2 regions of the Erwinia pyri genome follow, and region 2 is predicted to be linked to the other one. Evidence: riboswitches for the same ligand, from Rfam matches in the RefSeq annotation. Region 2 holds a riboswitch; the other holds the start of a gene.
What was found. Region 2 has a riboswitch for thiamine pyrophosphate ahead of thiC (phosphomethylpyrimidine synthase ThiC). Riboswitches for the same ligand answer to the same signal wherever they lie in the genome.
Positions count from the first base shown of each region.

Region 1: another riboswitch for thiamine pyrophosphate. It lies ahead of thiB (thiamine ABC transporter substrate binding subunit); the one in region 2 lies ahead of thiC (phosphomethylpyrimidine synthase ThiC).

Region 1 covers NZ_CP132353.1:3,758,471-3,766,533, reverse strand. Annotated here, with positions in the region: gene polB (DNA polymerase II) at 1-414, opposite strand, end outside; gene Q3V30_RS17860 (DedA family protein) at 578-1,345, shown strand; gene thiQ (thiamine ABC transporter ATP-binding protein ThiQ) at 1,371-2,072, opposite strand; gene thiP (thiamine/thiamine pyrophosphate ABC transporter permease ThiP) at 2,056-3,666, opposite strand; gene thiB (thiamine ABC transporter substrate binding subunit) at 3,642-4,625, opposite strand; TPP riboswitch at 4,667-4,773, opposite strand; gene sgrR (HTH-type transcriptional regulator SgrR) at 4,809-6,470, opposite strand; gene Q3V30_RS17835 (sugar efflux transporter) at 6,724-7,902, shown strand; gene leuD (3-isopropylmalate dehydratase small subunit) at 7,943-8,063, opposite strand, start outside.
Region 2 covers NZ_CP132353.1:4,195,989-4,204,051, reverse strand. Annotated here, with positions in the region: gene Q3V30_RS19915 (thiazole synthase) at 1-550, opposite strand, end outside; gene thiS (sulfur carrier protein ThiS) at 552-752, opposite strand; gene Q3V30_RS19905 (HesA/MoeB/ThiF family protein) at 736-1,497, opposite strand; gene thiE (thiamine phosphate synthase) at 1,487-2,134, opposite strand; gene thiC (phosphomethylpyrimidine synthase ThiC) at 2,131-4,062, opposite strand; TPP riboswitch at 4,151-4,251, opposite strand; gene rsd (sigma D regulator) at 4,372-4,878, opposite strand; gene nudC (NAD(+) diphosphatase) at 4,960-5,733, shown strand; gene hemE (uroporphyrinogen decarboxylase) at 5,774-6,841, shown strand; gene nfi (deoxyribonuclease V) at 6,844-7,512, shown strand; gene Q3V30_RS19870 (YjaG family protein) at 7,578-8,063, shown strand, end outside.

The DNA.
Region 1 (8,063 bases), 440 kb from region 2:
AATCAGGCTGTTACCCGCCTTCTGACCGCTGAACCAGACAGGCGCGGTAATAAACCGCTCCATTAAAAAGCGATCCGGCGGGCGGATATCAGCTTCGTACACCATGATGCCGTTTTCACGCAGCAGCTTTTCCAGCTTAAGCAGCTGCCGGTATTGACGGCAATAAAGCCCCACGACGGGACGCTGGCGAAAATCTTTCAGGGTCAGCGGCGCAAAACGAATCTGGCGCTCCTGTTGCAGCAGCGCTTCAGCCTGCTGTTGATACGCCTGCGGGATAAACGCCACCGATTCCTGCGGCGGCAGCACCACTCTTTGCGGGCCCTGGTCCGTTGCCAGCCACAGCACCACCTCAGTACCGGAAGGGGTATCCCGCCAGTGGCGGGTAAGCAGAAAGCCTGCGCGTGCGTCGTTCACCTGAAAGCCCGTTTGCTGAATCAATAAGCAATAATAGCATGTTTATTTATACAGTTCTCGTGACCGGCAACGGCTCTGTCAGTATTCCATACAATTCAGACCTTGACGGATCGGGGGTGGCTCAGGACAATCCGACCTCAAACAGAAAGAGAATATGGAAAGTATGGAAGCCTGGCTGGAACATTTAATCACGCAATCGCTGGCCTGGTCGCTGATGGCCGTTGGGCTGATCACCTTTCTGGAGTCGCTGGCGCTGGTCGGCCTGCTGCTGCCCGGCACCGTTCTGATGGCCTCTTTCGGTGCGCTGATTGGCAGCGGACAGATTGGCCTCTATCCCGCCTGGCTGGCAGGGACGATCGGCTGTCTGGTAGGGGACTGGATCTCCTATCTGATTGGCTGGCAGTTCAAGGGTCCGCTGCACCGCTGGTCCTTTATCAAAAAGCACCAGGGGCTGATGGATAAAACCGAACACGCGCTGCATCAGCACAGTATGTTTACCATTATTGTCGGGCGTTTTGTGGGGCCGACACGCCCCCTGATCCCGCTGGTAGCGGGAATGCTGGAGCTGCCGGTCAAGAAGTTTATCCCGCCAAACATCATTGGCTGCCTGCTCTGGCCGCCGCTCTATCTGTTGCCGGGCATTCTGGCTGGCGTGGCGATTGATGTGCCGAAAGGGGCCAGCAGCAGCCTGTTCAAATGGATCCTGCTGGCGGTAGCGCTGCTGGTATGGCTGGGCGGCTGGCTTGGCTGGCGCTGGTTGCGGGCCAGAAAACAGAGCGACTGGGCGACAGCTTACCTGCCGCCAAGCCGTCTGCGCTGGCTGGCGCCGCTGATGATAGTGGCCGCCCTGGCAAGCCTTGTCGCCCTGCAATTCCATCCGATGATGCCGGTTTTCCGCCAGCTGTTGTGGCAGGTCTTTATCGGGCATTAAGGGTGGCTTATGGGCGACGTAACTTTCAGCGCAGGCTGATGCCCAATACTTCCGCCTCAGCGACTTCGCCTTTCAGCAGCATTTCGGTGCTGCCATCCCAGTAAACCCGTCCGTCAACAATCAGCACGCTGCGCGGCGCAATGCGCGCGGCGTCTTCAATGCTGTGCGAGACCATCAACAGCGTGATTTGCCGCTCCCGGCACACTTCATCCACCAGCTGCAGCATCTCCTTGCGCAGAGCAGGATCCAGGGCAGAAAAAGGCTCGTCCAGCAGCAGGATCGGCTGCTGACGCACCAGACAGCGGGCCAGGGCAGCACGCTGCCGCTGACCACCGGAAAGCTGGCCCGGAAGGCGCTGCAGATAGGTTTCCAACCCAACGCGCTGCGCAATCTGCTGCAAAGTCTGCTTATGAGCCTGACTCAGCTTCAGGCCGGGATGTAAGCCCAGGCCAATATTCTGCGCCACCGTCAGATGGGGAAACAGATTGTTCTCCTGAAAAAGCATGGATACCGGGCGACGGGCGGGGGGCGTATGGCTGTGATCTTCGCCACTAAGCCGCAGCTCGCCGCTGTTAATCTGCAAAAAACCCGCTATCAGACTGAGCAGTGTGCTTTTCCCGGCGCCGCTGGGCCCCAGAATCGCCAGCCTCTCTCCGGCCTGCATACTCAGGGAAAAACGCATCGGCAGATGGTTGTAGAGATAAGTCAGATTAGTCAGCGTCAGCATGGCGTCCCGGCAGTTTTTCAATCAGGGTAAAGAGAAGGAAACAGAGCAGCAGCAGCAGCAGCGCCGTGACTGCGCCATCCTGGGTACGGTAGGAGCCCATCTGCTGATAAAGGTAAAATGGCAGCGTGCGAAAGCCCTCATTGCCGAACAGCGCGACCACGCCAAAATCCCCAATCGACAGCACGCAGGCAAACGCCAGCGCCTGAGCGAGCGGGCGCTTCAGGGCTCTGACTTCAATCAGCCTGAGGCGGTTCAGGCCGCGAATATCCAGCGAAAGGCAGAGGCGGTTATAGCGTTCGGCCAGATCGCGCAGCGGGTTTTCCATCACCTTCATGGCGTAGGGAATGGCCATCAGCGCATTAGTGAAGATCACGATGCCGTCCGCAGAGTCCGGCAGGCCTGCGGTGGTATTGAGCAGCAGGAAAAAGCCGGTGGCCAGCACGATACCCGGCATCGCCAGGATCAGCATGCCGCTGAGCTCAAGGGCGTGGGCAGAGACGGGGCGCTGACGGAGCCTGAGCTCGCGGCTGCTCCACAGCAGCATCACTGTGAGGATCACACAGAGCAGGCCAGCACCCAGCGCAATGCGTAAAGAGGTCAATGTTGCCTGCCAGAGCGCGGGTTGCTCTAACACGGCAGGAAGCCCCTGATTTACGCCGTCGGCAATCACGGCGAGCAGGGGAGGAAGCAGTAAAATCAGCGCGCAGGCGATAAGCAGCACGTCCCACACTTTTGCCGGCAGGCTGTCTTCAGGATTTCGCCAGCCGCTGAGGCTGGCGGTACCCGAAGGCAGCACTTTACTCAGCCACTGGCTCAGCATCACCAGGCCCAGACAGCAAACCATCTGGATCAGCGCCAGCAGTGCGGCCCGGCCGGGATCGTAATCAAAATTCAGCGCCTGGAAGATAGCCAGCTCAATAGTGGTGGCTTTGGGGCCGCCGCCCAGCGACAGCACGGTAGCAAAACTGGCAAAGCAAAGCATAAAGATCAGCGCGCCCGCAGGCAGCATCTGCCGCCGCAGCCAGGGCCACTCCACCACGCTGAAATGGTTCCAGCCCCGCAGGCCTAACTGCGCCGCCAGCTGCCGCTGCTCGGCGGGGATCTGCTCCAGCGCCTGCAAAAGCAGGCGGGTAGCCAGAGGCAGATTAAAAAACACGTGCGCCAGCAGAATGCCTTGCAGGCCATAAGGGGTAAAGGTGTACTGGATGCCCAGTAACGAGCAGAGCCCCGCAAGCCAGCCGGTACGCCCGTAAACGCTGAGCAGACCAAAGACGGCCACCAGCACCGGCAGCACCAGCGTCATTGCGCAAAGTCGCAGCAGCGTTTCTCTGCCGGGAAAACGCCGTCGGTAGAGCGCCCGCGCAAGGGGAATGGCAGGCCCAACCGCCAGCATGGCGGAAAGGAAAGCCTGCCAGAAAGAGAAGCGCAGCACGTGCCAGAGGTAGTCATCCTGCCAGAGTTGAGCCGGATCGATTTCCGGCGCGCTGGCCCAGAGCGCAGCAAAGGCCAGCAGGGCCACGGCGACCAGCAGCAAGGCTGCCAGCGTACCGGGCACCAGCCAGCCAGCTATCAGCGGCTGACGGCGCGTTGCCATGCATTGATCCATTGGCTGCGCTGGCTGGCGACTTCTTGCGGCGTGTACTGTAGCGAGGTGGCGGGCACAGTTAACGTATCAAACCCGACAGGCAGCGTGCTTTTTACCACCGGATACATCCAGTTGCCGGTTGGAATGCTCTGCTGGAACGGCTTTTCCAGCATAAATTTCATGAACTTCTGCGCCAGTTCAGGCTGCTTACTGGCCTTGAGCTTTCCGGCTACCTCGACCTGCAGATAGTGCCCTTCACTGAAGTTAGCCGCCGCATACTGCTCTTTTTTCTCTTCGATCAGATGGTAAGCGGGAGAGGTGGTGTAGCTCAGCACCATATCACCTTCCCCTTTAAGGAACAGGCCGTAGGCTTCGCTCCACCCTTTGGTCACGGTGACCGTTTTCTTCGCCAGCTTCTGCCAGGCTTCCGGCGTCTGGTCGCCAAAGACTTTCTGCATCCACAGCAGCAGCCCCAGCCCTGGCGTACTGGTGCGGGGATCTTCGTAAATCACCTTGAGCGGGCGATCGGTCTCGACCAGCTCCTTCAGGCTTTTGGGCGGATTTTGCAGCTTGGTTTTGTCATAGACGAAGGCGAACCAGCCATAGTCATAGGGCACAAAGGTTTTATCATGCCAGCCGCCAGGCAGCGTTGTCTGGCTGGTATCCACCTGGCTTTGTGCAAACAGACCCGTTTTCTCAGCGGCATCCAGCAGATTGTTATCCAGGCCCAGCACCACATCCGCTTTACTGTTTTTGCCTTCCATCCGCAGACGGTTCAGCAGCGACACGCCATCCTCCAGCGCAACATATTTCAGTTCGCAGCCGCAGTTGGCTTCAAAGGCTTTTTTAATGGCGGGACCGGGACCCCAGTCGGCAGAGAAGGAGTCATAGGTGTAGACGGTTAAAACAGGTTTCGCCGCGAAAACCGGGGCGCTGAGCAGCAGCAGGGGCAGTACTTTTTTTAACACTTTGCGTTCCTTGAAGGTGAGAGGTCGCAAAGGATCTGAGTAGGTAACACACTCTCAAATCCCTACGCCGGCATTATCCGGATCAGGTTCGACGGGTTTTTCTCAGCGCTGGCGATGAAACACCGCTAACGCACCCCGTTGAGAACGGTTCATTCTAGTGATTTACCGGCTTTAGCGAAAGCCTCATGATTCCGGCGGCGCGAACCAGGCAGATTTGAAGTCAAACCAGCCAAGCGTATTCATCCTGACGCCGCGCATGCTGCGCTGGCCCTCCAGCAGCAGCCAGTGATGAAACAGCGGATGCAGAGTCCAGGTATTAATAAGCTGCTGACTCCACTCCGCCAGCGGCAGCTTCTGCTCACGCCAGCGCCTGGCATCCTGCTGCCAGTCCAGCGTCACGCAGTGATGAACCAGCGGAATTTCATACAGCAGCGCAAACAGGGAAAACTCCAGCGGCAGCGTGAAGTTGGCGCTGCCCAGCCAGATATCGCTCTCCGCTTCGCCGCGGTGCCAGATGTCATAATCCACCTGTTGAGCGATCAGCTCCACGCCCTGTTCCGCCAGCAGGGGGCGCAATGCATTGGCGATGCCCTGATGCTCAACATGGTCGTTATACCAGGTCAGGGTCAGCGTAGTCAGCCCGGCGGGTTTGGCTGGGGTCTTCACCTCCCGCCGATGATGCCAGCGCGGCAGCAGTCCCCAGGCAGGAAACCAGTAGCGCTGGTAGCCCGGCCCCGCCTGGTTCAACAGGGCGATAGGGTTGAAGAGCATGCTGACCCAGCGGCGCACCTCTTCATCCCGGCCCAGGGGTGAGCGCTGGTCAAACAGCAAAAAATAACATCCCTCTTCCAGACGGCTCTCTTCCGATTTCTCTTCCAGGCTGCTGCCTTCCAGCTTCACGCCGGAATAGACCAGCTCTTCACTGATTTCCGGTAAGACCCAGATATTGACCTCATCAATCAGCGCGCGGAAACCGAAATAGTCATCAAAAGCCTGGATCCTGAGCTGGGAGGGCTGATTGCGCACCACGGCATAGGGGCCGGTGCCGATCGGCTGTCGGGCGAAGTCTGGCAGGGATTGCCACTCTCTCGGCAGGATCATGGCGCTGACGCTGCCCAGCAGCCAGGGCAGCCAGCCGTCGGGCTGGTTAAGAGTGATATCCAGTGTCCAGGGCGCTGAAGAGGTAATCGTATCGAAATGAGAAAAGAGCGGCTGCGGTTTTAAACGCACCAGCGTAGCGATGATATCGTCCGTTTCCAGTTCACGACCATGATGAAAATGGATAGCGGGGCGCAGGTAAAAGCGCCAGTGCAGCGGCGTGATCTGCTGCCAGTGGTGGGCGATATCGGGTTCGATTTCCCCATTTTCCTCATTTATACGGGTCAGGCTGCTGAAGATCTGTCGGGCGAGGTGCGTCTCTGAACGGCGTAACGGCTTGCCGGGTGCCAGATTAAGCAGCGAACGATAATAGAGCACGCGGAGAATATGCTTTCCCTGACGAAAACTGCGGCCAAGATGGGAGAGCAGCATGCTTCTCACCGCTTTTTTATCGCCGACCAGCGGCACCAGCTGGTCAATAAGATCGTTTTCCAGCAGCGCCTCGGCCCGCTGCTGCTGCAGAGCCAAGCCGGTACAGAAAAAGCGGAGCGTTGAACGCTTGCCGCGGCCCGCGACGGAGTGCCACGCCAGCCAGCCTTCCGCCTCCATAGCGTTAAGAAGATTGCGCATATGCCGCCGCGAACAGTTTAACTGTAGAGCGAGATCGTTAAGCGTTGTCTCCTGAGACTCGCCTTCGCAGCTTTGCCAGAGCCGGATAAACTGTTGTTGCAGACGGGCAGAGGACATAAAAGGGGAACCTTTGAAAAAATTCAGTCTGTTTTTCTTGCCCTATATTAAGATCATACTGGCTGAAGATGAAAGAGCGGGAGGCATTCCCCGGAATGGCGCTCTGACATCCACTTATCATTCTGAGTAAGGTGCAGTTTCACCTGCCAGCCGCGGCTACCCCGGCTGGCTTTTTTCGTGGGTTCATGTTTTCTTCTATGCTTGCTGTTTGTCGCCTCAGCTGGGGCGGCTTAATCTTCCTGAAGGACCCGGCATGAAATTGCTGCTTACGCGTCGCCGTCGTATTAATCCTGTTTATCTGGCTTTTATGGCCGTCTCGTTTATGGTCGGGGTGGCGGGTGCGCTGCAGGCACCCACCCTGAGCCTGTTCCTCACGCGTGAAGTTGCGGTGCGGCCATTCTGGGTCGGGCTGTTCTACACCGTGAATGCGATAGCCGGCATTGCGGTAAGTATTCTGCTGGCGAAGCGGTCGGACAACCGCGGCGATCGCCGTATGCTGATCCTGTTTTGCTGCGTAATGGCGATAGGCAATGCGCTGCTGTTTGCCTTCAGCCGGGACTATCTGACGCTGATCACGTTCGGCGTGCTGCTCTCTGCGCTGGCCAGCGTGTCGATGCCACAAATTTTTGCGCTGGCGCGTGAGTATGCCGACAGCTCCGCAAGGGAAGTGGTGATGTTCAGCTCGGTGATGCGTGCGCAGCTCTCGCTGGCCTGGGTTATTGGCCCGCCGCTCTCCTTTGCGCTGGCGCTCAATTACGGCTTTACCACCATGTTTACCATCGCCGCAGGCCTGTTTGTGGTCTGTATCGCGCTGATCTGGTTTGCACTGCCTTCGGTGCCACGCGTGGAACAGCCGCCGGAAGTGGTGATTACGCAAATCAGCGCATGGAAGAACCGGGATGTGCGGCTGCTGTTTCTGGCCTCGCTGCTGATGTGGACCTGCAACACCATGTATATCATTGATATGCCGCTCTATATCAGCAGCGTACTGGGCATGCCTGACCGGCTGGCGGGGTTGCTGATGGGCGTAGCGGCGGGGCTGGAAATTCCCGCCATGCTGCTGGCGGGTCACTATGTAAAACGTTTTGGCAAACGAAAAATGATGCTGTTTGCCGTGGCGGCTGGCGCGCTATTTTATCTGGGACTGGTGCTGTTCCAGTCGCGTGCTGCGCTGATGGCTTTGCAGATTTTCAACGCCATCTTTATTGGCATTGTGGCCGGCATTGGCATGCTCTATTTTCAGGATTTGATGCCTGGCAGGCCAGGCGCGGCGACCACGCTGTTTACCAACAGCATTTCTACTGGCGTGATCCTTGCCGGACTGCTGCAGGGCGCGCTGGCGGAGACGTTTGGGCACTATTCGGTCTACTGGGCAGCGCTGGTGCTTGCACTCGGCGCGCTGGTGATGTCGGCAAAGGTGAAGGATGTCTGAGGAGTGGCTGACCCTGTATCAGACACTCCTCATTAAGGCCCTAGCGTAAGAACACGGGTTGCTTCTGCTCGTATGCCGTAATGTCAGCATCATGCTGCAGCGTCAGGCCGATGTTATCCAGCCCGTTGATCAGGCAGTGGCGGCGGAAGGCATCGATGGTG
Region 2 (8,063 bases):
TACCGGCATCAACAATCACCGGGACGTTCGCCTGCTCAATGATAATTTCCAGCAGATCGCGGGTTTTCAGCCCCTGATTACTGCCAATAGGCGCACCCAGCGGCATCACGGCCGCGCAACCCGCTTCCTCCAGACGTTTACATAAAACAGGATCGGCATGGCAGTAGGGCAGCACGGTAAATCCCTCTCTGACCAGAATTTCAGCTGCTTTCAGCGTCTCGATAGGATCGGGCAGCAGATAACGTACGTCAGGATGGATCTCCAGTTTCAGCCAGCGGGTTCCCAGCGCCTCACGAGCGAGGCGGGCGGCAAAAATCGCCTCTTCGGCCGTTTTAGCGCCGGAGGTGTTCGGCAGCAGTGCTACACCCAGCGCCTGTAACGGACGAAGAATAGCGTCATCGCCGCCCCGTAAATCCACGCGTTTCATCGCCATCGTCACCAACTGGCTACCAGACTCCCTTAAAGCTTCCAGCATCAGCGTGGGGCTGGAGAATTTTCCCGTGCCTGCAAACAGGCGGGATGAAAATGTTTTATCAGCAATTTGCAGCATATCAGCCTCCGGCGATGGCCTGGAAAATCACCAGCTCATCGCCCTCCTGTAAAAGATATTCCGCCCAGCGATCGCGCGGAATAATCTGTTGATTTACGGCCAGCGCAGTGCCGGGCTGGCGACGGGAAAGCTGCTCCAGCAGCTCAGCCAGCGTCACCGCTCCTTCAAGCGTCAGCGCATCATCATTAACAACGATCTGCATCGTGCTCTCCACACACCGGGCAGCTCGTGCTGCGCTCCAGGTTTAACGTCCGCCAGGTCTGCTGCCGCCCGTCAAAAAGCCGCAGCTTACCGTCCAGAGGGGAAGGGTGACCCGCTAACATTTTCAGGGCTTCTAATGCCTGTAACGTACCCATTACCCCCACCACCGGCCCCAGCACGCCGGCATTGCGGCAATTGCGCTGCGGCTCTGCTTCATCAGGCCACAGGCAGCGGTAGCAGCCCTGCGCAAACGGCGGCGTAAGAACCAGCAGCTGGCCGCCGAACCCCACGGCGCTGGCGCTGATCAACGGCGTGGCGCTCTTTACGCAGGCGGCATTGACCGCATGGCGGGTTTCCATGTTGTCGCTACAGTCCAGCACCAGATCGACCCACTCCACGCTCTCCTGCAGCGTGGCTGTGGTCATCCGGCGCTCCAGCGCAATAAACTCCACCTGCGGGTTGAGTGACTGCAGATGCTTTTTCGCCAGCGCGACTTTTGACTGCCCGGTTTCAGCGGTACGAAACAGGATCTGTCGCTGAAGATTACTGATATGCACAGTGTCATCATCGGCCAGCACCAGCCTCCCGACGCCCGCAGCTGCCAGATAGAGTGCCGCCGGGGAGCCTAACCCGCCAAGGCCGACAATCAGGACGCTGGCATCCTGCAGCTTTTGCTGGGCATCAGGACCAAACTCCTCCAGCAGCAGCTGGCGGCTGTAACGGAGAAAATCGCTGTCATTTAGCATCAGCGTCATCTCCTGTCCCGGCCAGCGCCAACAAGTCGGCTGTGGCTGCCCGCCAGTCAGCGGCCTGGGTGATAGCGCTGACCACGGCGATGCTGCCCACGCCGGTGGCCAGCACCTGCGGCGCACGCTCCAGAGTGATCCCACCAATCGCTACGGTGGAGATGCCCTTCAGGCGGGAGAGATGGCGTTGCAGTTCACTGAGTCCCTGTGGCGATGAGGGCATGACTTTGGTCTGCGTCGGGAACAGATGCCCCAGTGCGATATAGGAAGGTTGCTCTGCCAGAGCGCGATCCAGCTCCGCGTCGTCATGTGTGGAGAGGCCGAGACGTAAGCCCGCGCGATGCAGGACATCCAGATCCGCCACATCCAGATCCTCCTGACCCAGATGCACGCCATAGGCCTGATATTTAATGGCTGAACGCCAGTAATCATTGATAAACAGGCGGGCCTGATAACGTTTGCCCAGCGCGACCGCGTGGGCGATATCCTGCTCTACCGCCGCTTCCGGAAGATCTTTAATACGAAGTTGCAGCGTACGCACGCCAGCATCCAGCAGGCGTTCAAGCCATGCCACACTCTCCACTACCGGATAGAGACCAAGCCGCGCGGCAGTTGCGGGAAAAGGGCCGCGGCTCATGCTTTTTCCTCCCGAATCAGCGCGTCGGCAGGATGATAGAGTTCGCCGCCGCGCGTGCGGAACGCTTCGGACATTTCGGCCATCCCGACTTCAATTGGCTGCGCTTCCGCCTCCAGGCGGGCGGCATAGTCGCGCACCTCCTGGGTAATCTTCATCGAACAGAATTTAGGCCCGCACATTGAGCAAAAATGGGCCACCTTGCCCGACTCCTGCGGCAGCGTCTCATCGTGGTAGGCTCGCGCCGTATGGGGATCGAGCGCCAGGTTGAACTGATCTTCCCAGCGGAATTCGAAACGGGCTTTCGACATGGCGTTATCGCGGATCTGTGCGCCAGGATGACCTTTTGCCAGGTCTGCGGCATGTGCAGCAATCTTGTAGGTAATCAGCCCCTGCTTAACATCTTCCTTGTTGGGCAGTCCCAGATGCTCTTTTGGCGTGACGTAGCAAAGCATGGCGCAGCCAAACCAGCCAATCATGGCGGCACCAATGCCGGAGGTAAAATGATCGTACCCCGGCGCGATATCTGTCGTCAGCGGGCCAAGGGTGTAGAAGGGCGCCTCATGGCAGTGCTCCAGCTGTTCTGTCATATTGCGGCGGATCATCTGCATCGGCACGTGGCCGGGGCCTTCAATCATCACCTGCACGTCATACTCCCAGGCGATTTTGGTCAGTTCGCCCAGCGTATGCAGCTCAGCAAATTGCGCCTCATCGTTGGCGTCCTGCAGAGAGCCGGGACGCAGGCCATCGCCCAGCGACAGCGAAACGTCATAGGCCGCGCACAGTTCGCAGATTTCGCGGAAATGCTCATAGAGGAAACTCTCTTTGTGATGCGAAAGGCACCATTTCGCCATGATCGAGCCGCCGCGTGAAACGATCCCGGTCAGTCGCTTTGCGGTCATCGGCACGTAGCGCAGCAGGACGCCGGCGTGGATGGTGAAGTAGTCCACACCCTGTTCAGCCTGCTCCAGCAGGGTGTCGCGGAAGATTTCCCAGGTGAGACTTTCCGCCACGCCATTCACCTTTTCCAGCGCCTGGTAAATCGGCACGGTGCCAATGGGGACCGGACTGTTACGCAATATCCATTCGCGAGTTTCATGAATATTCCGGCCCGTGGAGAGATCCATCACCGTATCGGCACCCCAGCGTGCTGACCACACCAGCTTCTCCACCTCCTCTTCAATAGAGGAGCTGACGGCGGAATTACCGATGTTGGCGTTGATTTTCACCAGAAAATTACGGCCAATGATCATCGGCTCAGATTCCGGGTGATTGATATTGGCGGGAATGATGGCGCGCCCGGCGGCCACTTCCTGGCGAACAAACTCCGGGGTGATATTCTCAGGCAGGCTGGCGCCAAAGCTGTTGCCGGGATGCTGTTGCAGCAGCACCTCGCCACGGATGCGTTCACGCCCCATGTTTTCACGCAGGGCGATAAACTCCATCTCCGGGGTGACAATACCCAGACGAGCGTAATGAAGCTGGGTGACGCAGCGGCCAGCCAGCGCCTTGCGAGGGCGAGGAAGATGTTCAAAGCGGAGATGATCCAACCCTTCATCCGCCAGCCGCTGCTGAGTATAAACTGAGCTGAGCTGCTCTATGGGCTGCGTATCACCGCGTTCGCTAATCCACGCCTGGCGCAAACGAGCCAGCCCACGGTGCACATCAATTTTCGCTTCAGGATCGCCGTAGGGGCCTGCGGTGTCATAGACCGGCACCGGCTCGTTGGCTTCGAATAGCGGCTTCTCTTTGCTGCCGCCGGTTTGGGTCGGGCTGAGCTGGATCTCGCGCATCGGTACGCGAATATCCTCACGGGATCCACTTAGCCAGATACGTCTGGAGTTAGGGAAAGCTGTGCCCTGAAGGGAGTCGATAAATTGTTGTGCTTCTGCACGCTGTTCGCGGCGGGACGGTTTTTTACTGGTAGACATAGCGCGTTCCTGAAAAAAGGGAATGTGCTTGCCTGGAGTTCGGAGGAGTAAGCGCAGGGTGTGAAAACGTACGGATCCACACCGTCACTGAATGTTTACTCTTGTTCCCTTCGCAGGTACTAACCTGATCAGGTTCCGCGGATCCCGAATAAACGGTCTCAGCCCCTAAGGGCACTCCGACAAGAAGAATTTTGCCCGACTCAAGCGTCCGACAAAACGTAGGTGGTGAAAAAGTAACCTCACCTGTAGTGCCCCTTCAGCATAAAGGGGCTTTTTTAAAACTACAAGGTTTTTACAAAGTGATAACTTTTACGCCGGGCGGGCCAGCGCGCTGTCGTTAGCGGCGACTGCTTTATCCGCGCTTTTCTCCAGCGCCAGCTGGATGAATTTATCTTCCAGCGTAAAGCGGGCTTCCAGCGCTTCCCCTACTTCAGAGAGGGCGTTCTGGAATTCCAGGTAGTTATCATGGTCGATAGCGCCTTCCAGATGCGTATCGTAAATGCGCATAATGATTTCAGTATTGGCCTGCAGCGAAGGATAGATAATGGCCGCTTTAGCCAGCTGCTCGCTGCCTTCCATCTCTTCAATAAAGCGTTCGTAAACGGTGAAATGACCGGTAGAGAGATAATCGACCAGGCCCTGACAGAAATTGTCCAGTGCGTTTTCGTCGAGCGTAGTCAGCGATTCCTTGTTAGGCTTGATGCCAACCAGATGATAATAGGCAATCAGCAACTGCCTGCGGGAGCGCAGACAGAAGTCTACCAGGTCGCTGCATCCGCCAACGCGCGCGGTAAGGACTTCTAACTGGTTAAGCATGTGTGACTCCAGGTATGTAATATTTCTGTCTAGCCCCAATCCAGTAATTCAAAATTCTGCATGTTGAGGATGAGCAAATTTATGCAACGTGAGATTTCAAGCGTAGACGTTGGCTGGTGGGTTGTCAGTCATGAACATAAACTGTGGTTGCCCAAAGGTCAATTACCCTATGGCAACGCAGAAGAGAATGGGCTGGCAGGATCTACCGGATCTTTGATAGGCGAGTGGCAGGGCGATCCTGTTTATCTGATCTGTGAAAACCGGCCACAGGAGATGGGATCGTTACGCCAGATCCTCGATCAGGATGTCGGGCTTTTTCAGCTGGCGGGCAAAGGGATCCAGCTGGCGGAGTTTTATCGATCCCACAAATGGTGCGGCTACTGCGGCCATGAGATGCATCACAGCAAAACGGAAAGAGCCTGCCTTTGCCAGCATTGCCGCCAGCGTTACTACCCGCAAATTGCCCCCTGCATCATTGTCGCCATCCGCCGGGGCGAAGAAATTTTACTGGCCCAGCACACCAAACACCGTAACGGAATCTATACGGTACTGGCAGGATTTGTTGAAGTTGGCGAAACGCTGGAAGAGACCGTCGCGCGTGAAGTAATGGAAGAGAGCGGCATTAAAGTGAAGAATCTGCGCTATATCTCTTCACAACCCTGGCCATTCCCGCAGTCGTTAATGATGGCGTTTATGGCCGATTACGACAGCGGTGAGATCCAGATTGACCCGAAAGAGCTGCTGGATGCAGGCTGGTATCGATTTGATGCCCTGCCGCACTTGCCGCCAGCCGGAACGGTAGCACGTCGGCTGATTGAGGATACCGTTGCCCTCTGCCGCGCCGAGGCGGAATGAATGCTATACTGCGCGCCTGAATTTGAGAGAGCCTTTAAAGATGAGTGAACTGAAGAACGATCGTTATCTGCGCGCGCTGCTGCGCCAGCCTGTTGATGTCACACCTGTGTGGATGATGCGTCAGGCCGGTCGCTATCTGCCAGAGTACAAAGCCACCCGCGCCGTTGCCGGCGATTTTATGTCGCTTTGCAAAAATGCCGAGCTGGCCTGCGAAGTGACTCTACAACCGCTGCGGCGTTACCCGCTTGATGCGGCGATCCTGTTCTCGGATATTCTGACCATTCCTGATGCCATGGGTTTAGGTCTCTATTTTGAAGCCGGTGAAGGCCCACGCTTCTCCTCGCCAGTAACCTGTCGTGCAGATGTTGAAAAGCTGCCGGTACCGGATCCGGAGCAGGAACTGGGCTATGTGATGAACGCCGTGCGGACCATCCGCAAAAATCTCAACGGTGAAGTGCCGTTAATCGGCTTTACCGGCAGCCCCTGGACGCTGGCGACCTACATGGTCGAAGGCGGCAGCAGTAAAGCTTTCACCAAACTCAAAAAGATGATGTATGCGGAGCCGCAAACCTTGCATCTGATGCTGGATAAGCTGGCAGAGAGCGTTACGCTCTACCTCAATGCGCAGATCCGTGCTGGCGCGCAGTCGGTGATGATCTTCGATACCTGGGGCGGGGTGCTGACCGGACGCGATTATCTGGAGTTCTCTCTGCATTACATGCACAAAATTATCGATGGCCTGCAGCGTGAAAACGACGGGCGCCGCGTGCCGGTGACGATGTTCACCAAAGGCGGCGGCCAGTGGCTGGAAGCGATGGCTGCGACCGGCTGTGATGCGCTGGGGCTGGACTGGACCACCGACATCGCCGATGCGCGTCGTCGGGTGGGCGATAAAGTGGCGCTGCAGGGCAATATGGATCCTTCCATGCTTTATGCTGCACCTGCACGCATCGAACAGGAAGTGGCGACCATTCTTGAAGGTTTTGGTCAGGGCACCGGGCATGTCTTCAACCTGGGCCACGGCATCCATCAGGATGTGCCACCGGAACACGCGGGCGTATTTGTGGAGGCTGTCCACAAACTGTCACGCCCTTACCATCAGGGGTAAGTATGGATATTCAGGCATTAAAGCAGGAACAGTTAACGCGGGCGGCGGAAGTCGTTCGCGAAGATGACTTCGACGTTATGCCTCCACGCTATATTGGTGGCGCCGATGTGGGATTTGAGCAGGGGGGCGAGGTGACACGCGCCGCCCTCGTTATTCTGGAGTATCCCTCACTGAAGCTGGTAGAGCACCGGGTGGCCCGTATCGCCACCACCATGCCTTATATCCCCGGTTATCTCTCTTTCCGCGAATATCCTGCGCTGCTGGCCGCCTGGGAGCTGCTTGAGCAGCGTCCCGACCTGTTATTCGTTGACGGACAGGGAATTGCGCATCCGCGCCGCCTGGGCGTAGCCAGCCATTTTGGCATGCTGGTGGACGTGCCCACTATCGGCGTGGCCAAACGTCGTTTGTGCGGCAAGTTCGAGCCGCTGGGCGATGAGCCGGGCGAACGGCAGCCGCTGATCGACAAAGGCGAGCAGATTGGCTGGGTGCTGCGCAGCAAGAGGCGCTGTAATCCGCTGTTTATCTCTTCCGGGCATCGCGTTAGCGCAGATACAGCCCTGACGTGGGTAGAAACTTGCTTACAGGGCTACCGGCTTCCCGAGCCGACCCGCTGGGCAGATGCCGTCGCCTCTAACCGCCCCTCTTTTGTCCGACTTGGCCTGCAGGGTTAACGGTGTGAGCTTTCTGCTTTTCAGTTACACTGCTGGCCGCGCACTTATCTTTAAGAGATCCCAACATGTTACGTAATCCCATTCACCTGCGGCTTGAGAAACTGGAAAGCTGGCAGCACGTTACTTTTATGGCCTGCCTGTGTGAACGTATGTTCCCCAACTACTGGGCATTTTGCCAGCAGACCGGTTTTGGGGATGCGCAAATTTATCGCCGTATTCTTGATCTGATCTGGGAAACCCTGGTGATCAAAGATGCCAAAGTGAATTTTGATTCGCAGCTGGAAAAGTTTGAAGAAGCGATTCCGGCAGCAGAGGATTACGACCTGTATGGCGTCTATCCCGCCATTGATGCCTGCGTGGCGCTGAGCGAACTGCTGCACTCCCGTCTGAGCGGTGAAACGCTGGCGCATGCGATCGCCGTCAGCGAAGCCTCCATTACCAGCGTTGCGATGCTGGAAATGACGCAGGCTGAACGTGAAATGACCGATGAAGAGTTAAAAGAGAACCCGGCGGTAGAAGAGGAGTGGGACATCCAGTGGGAGATTTTCCGC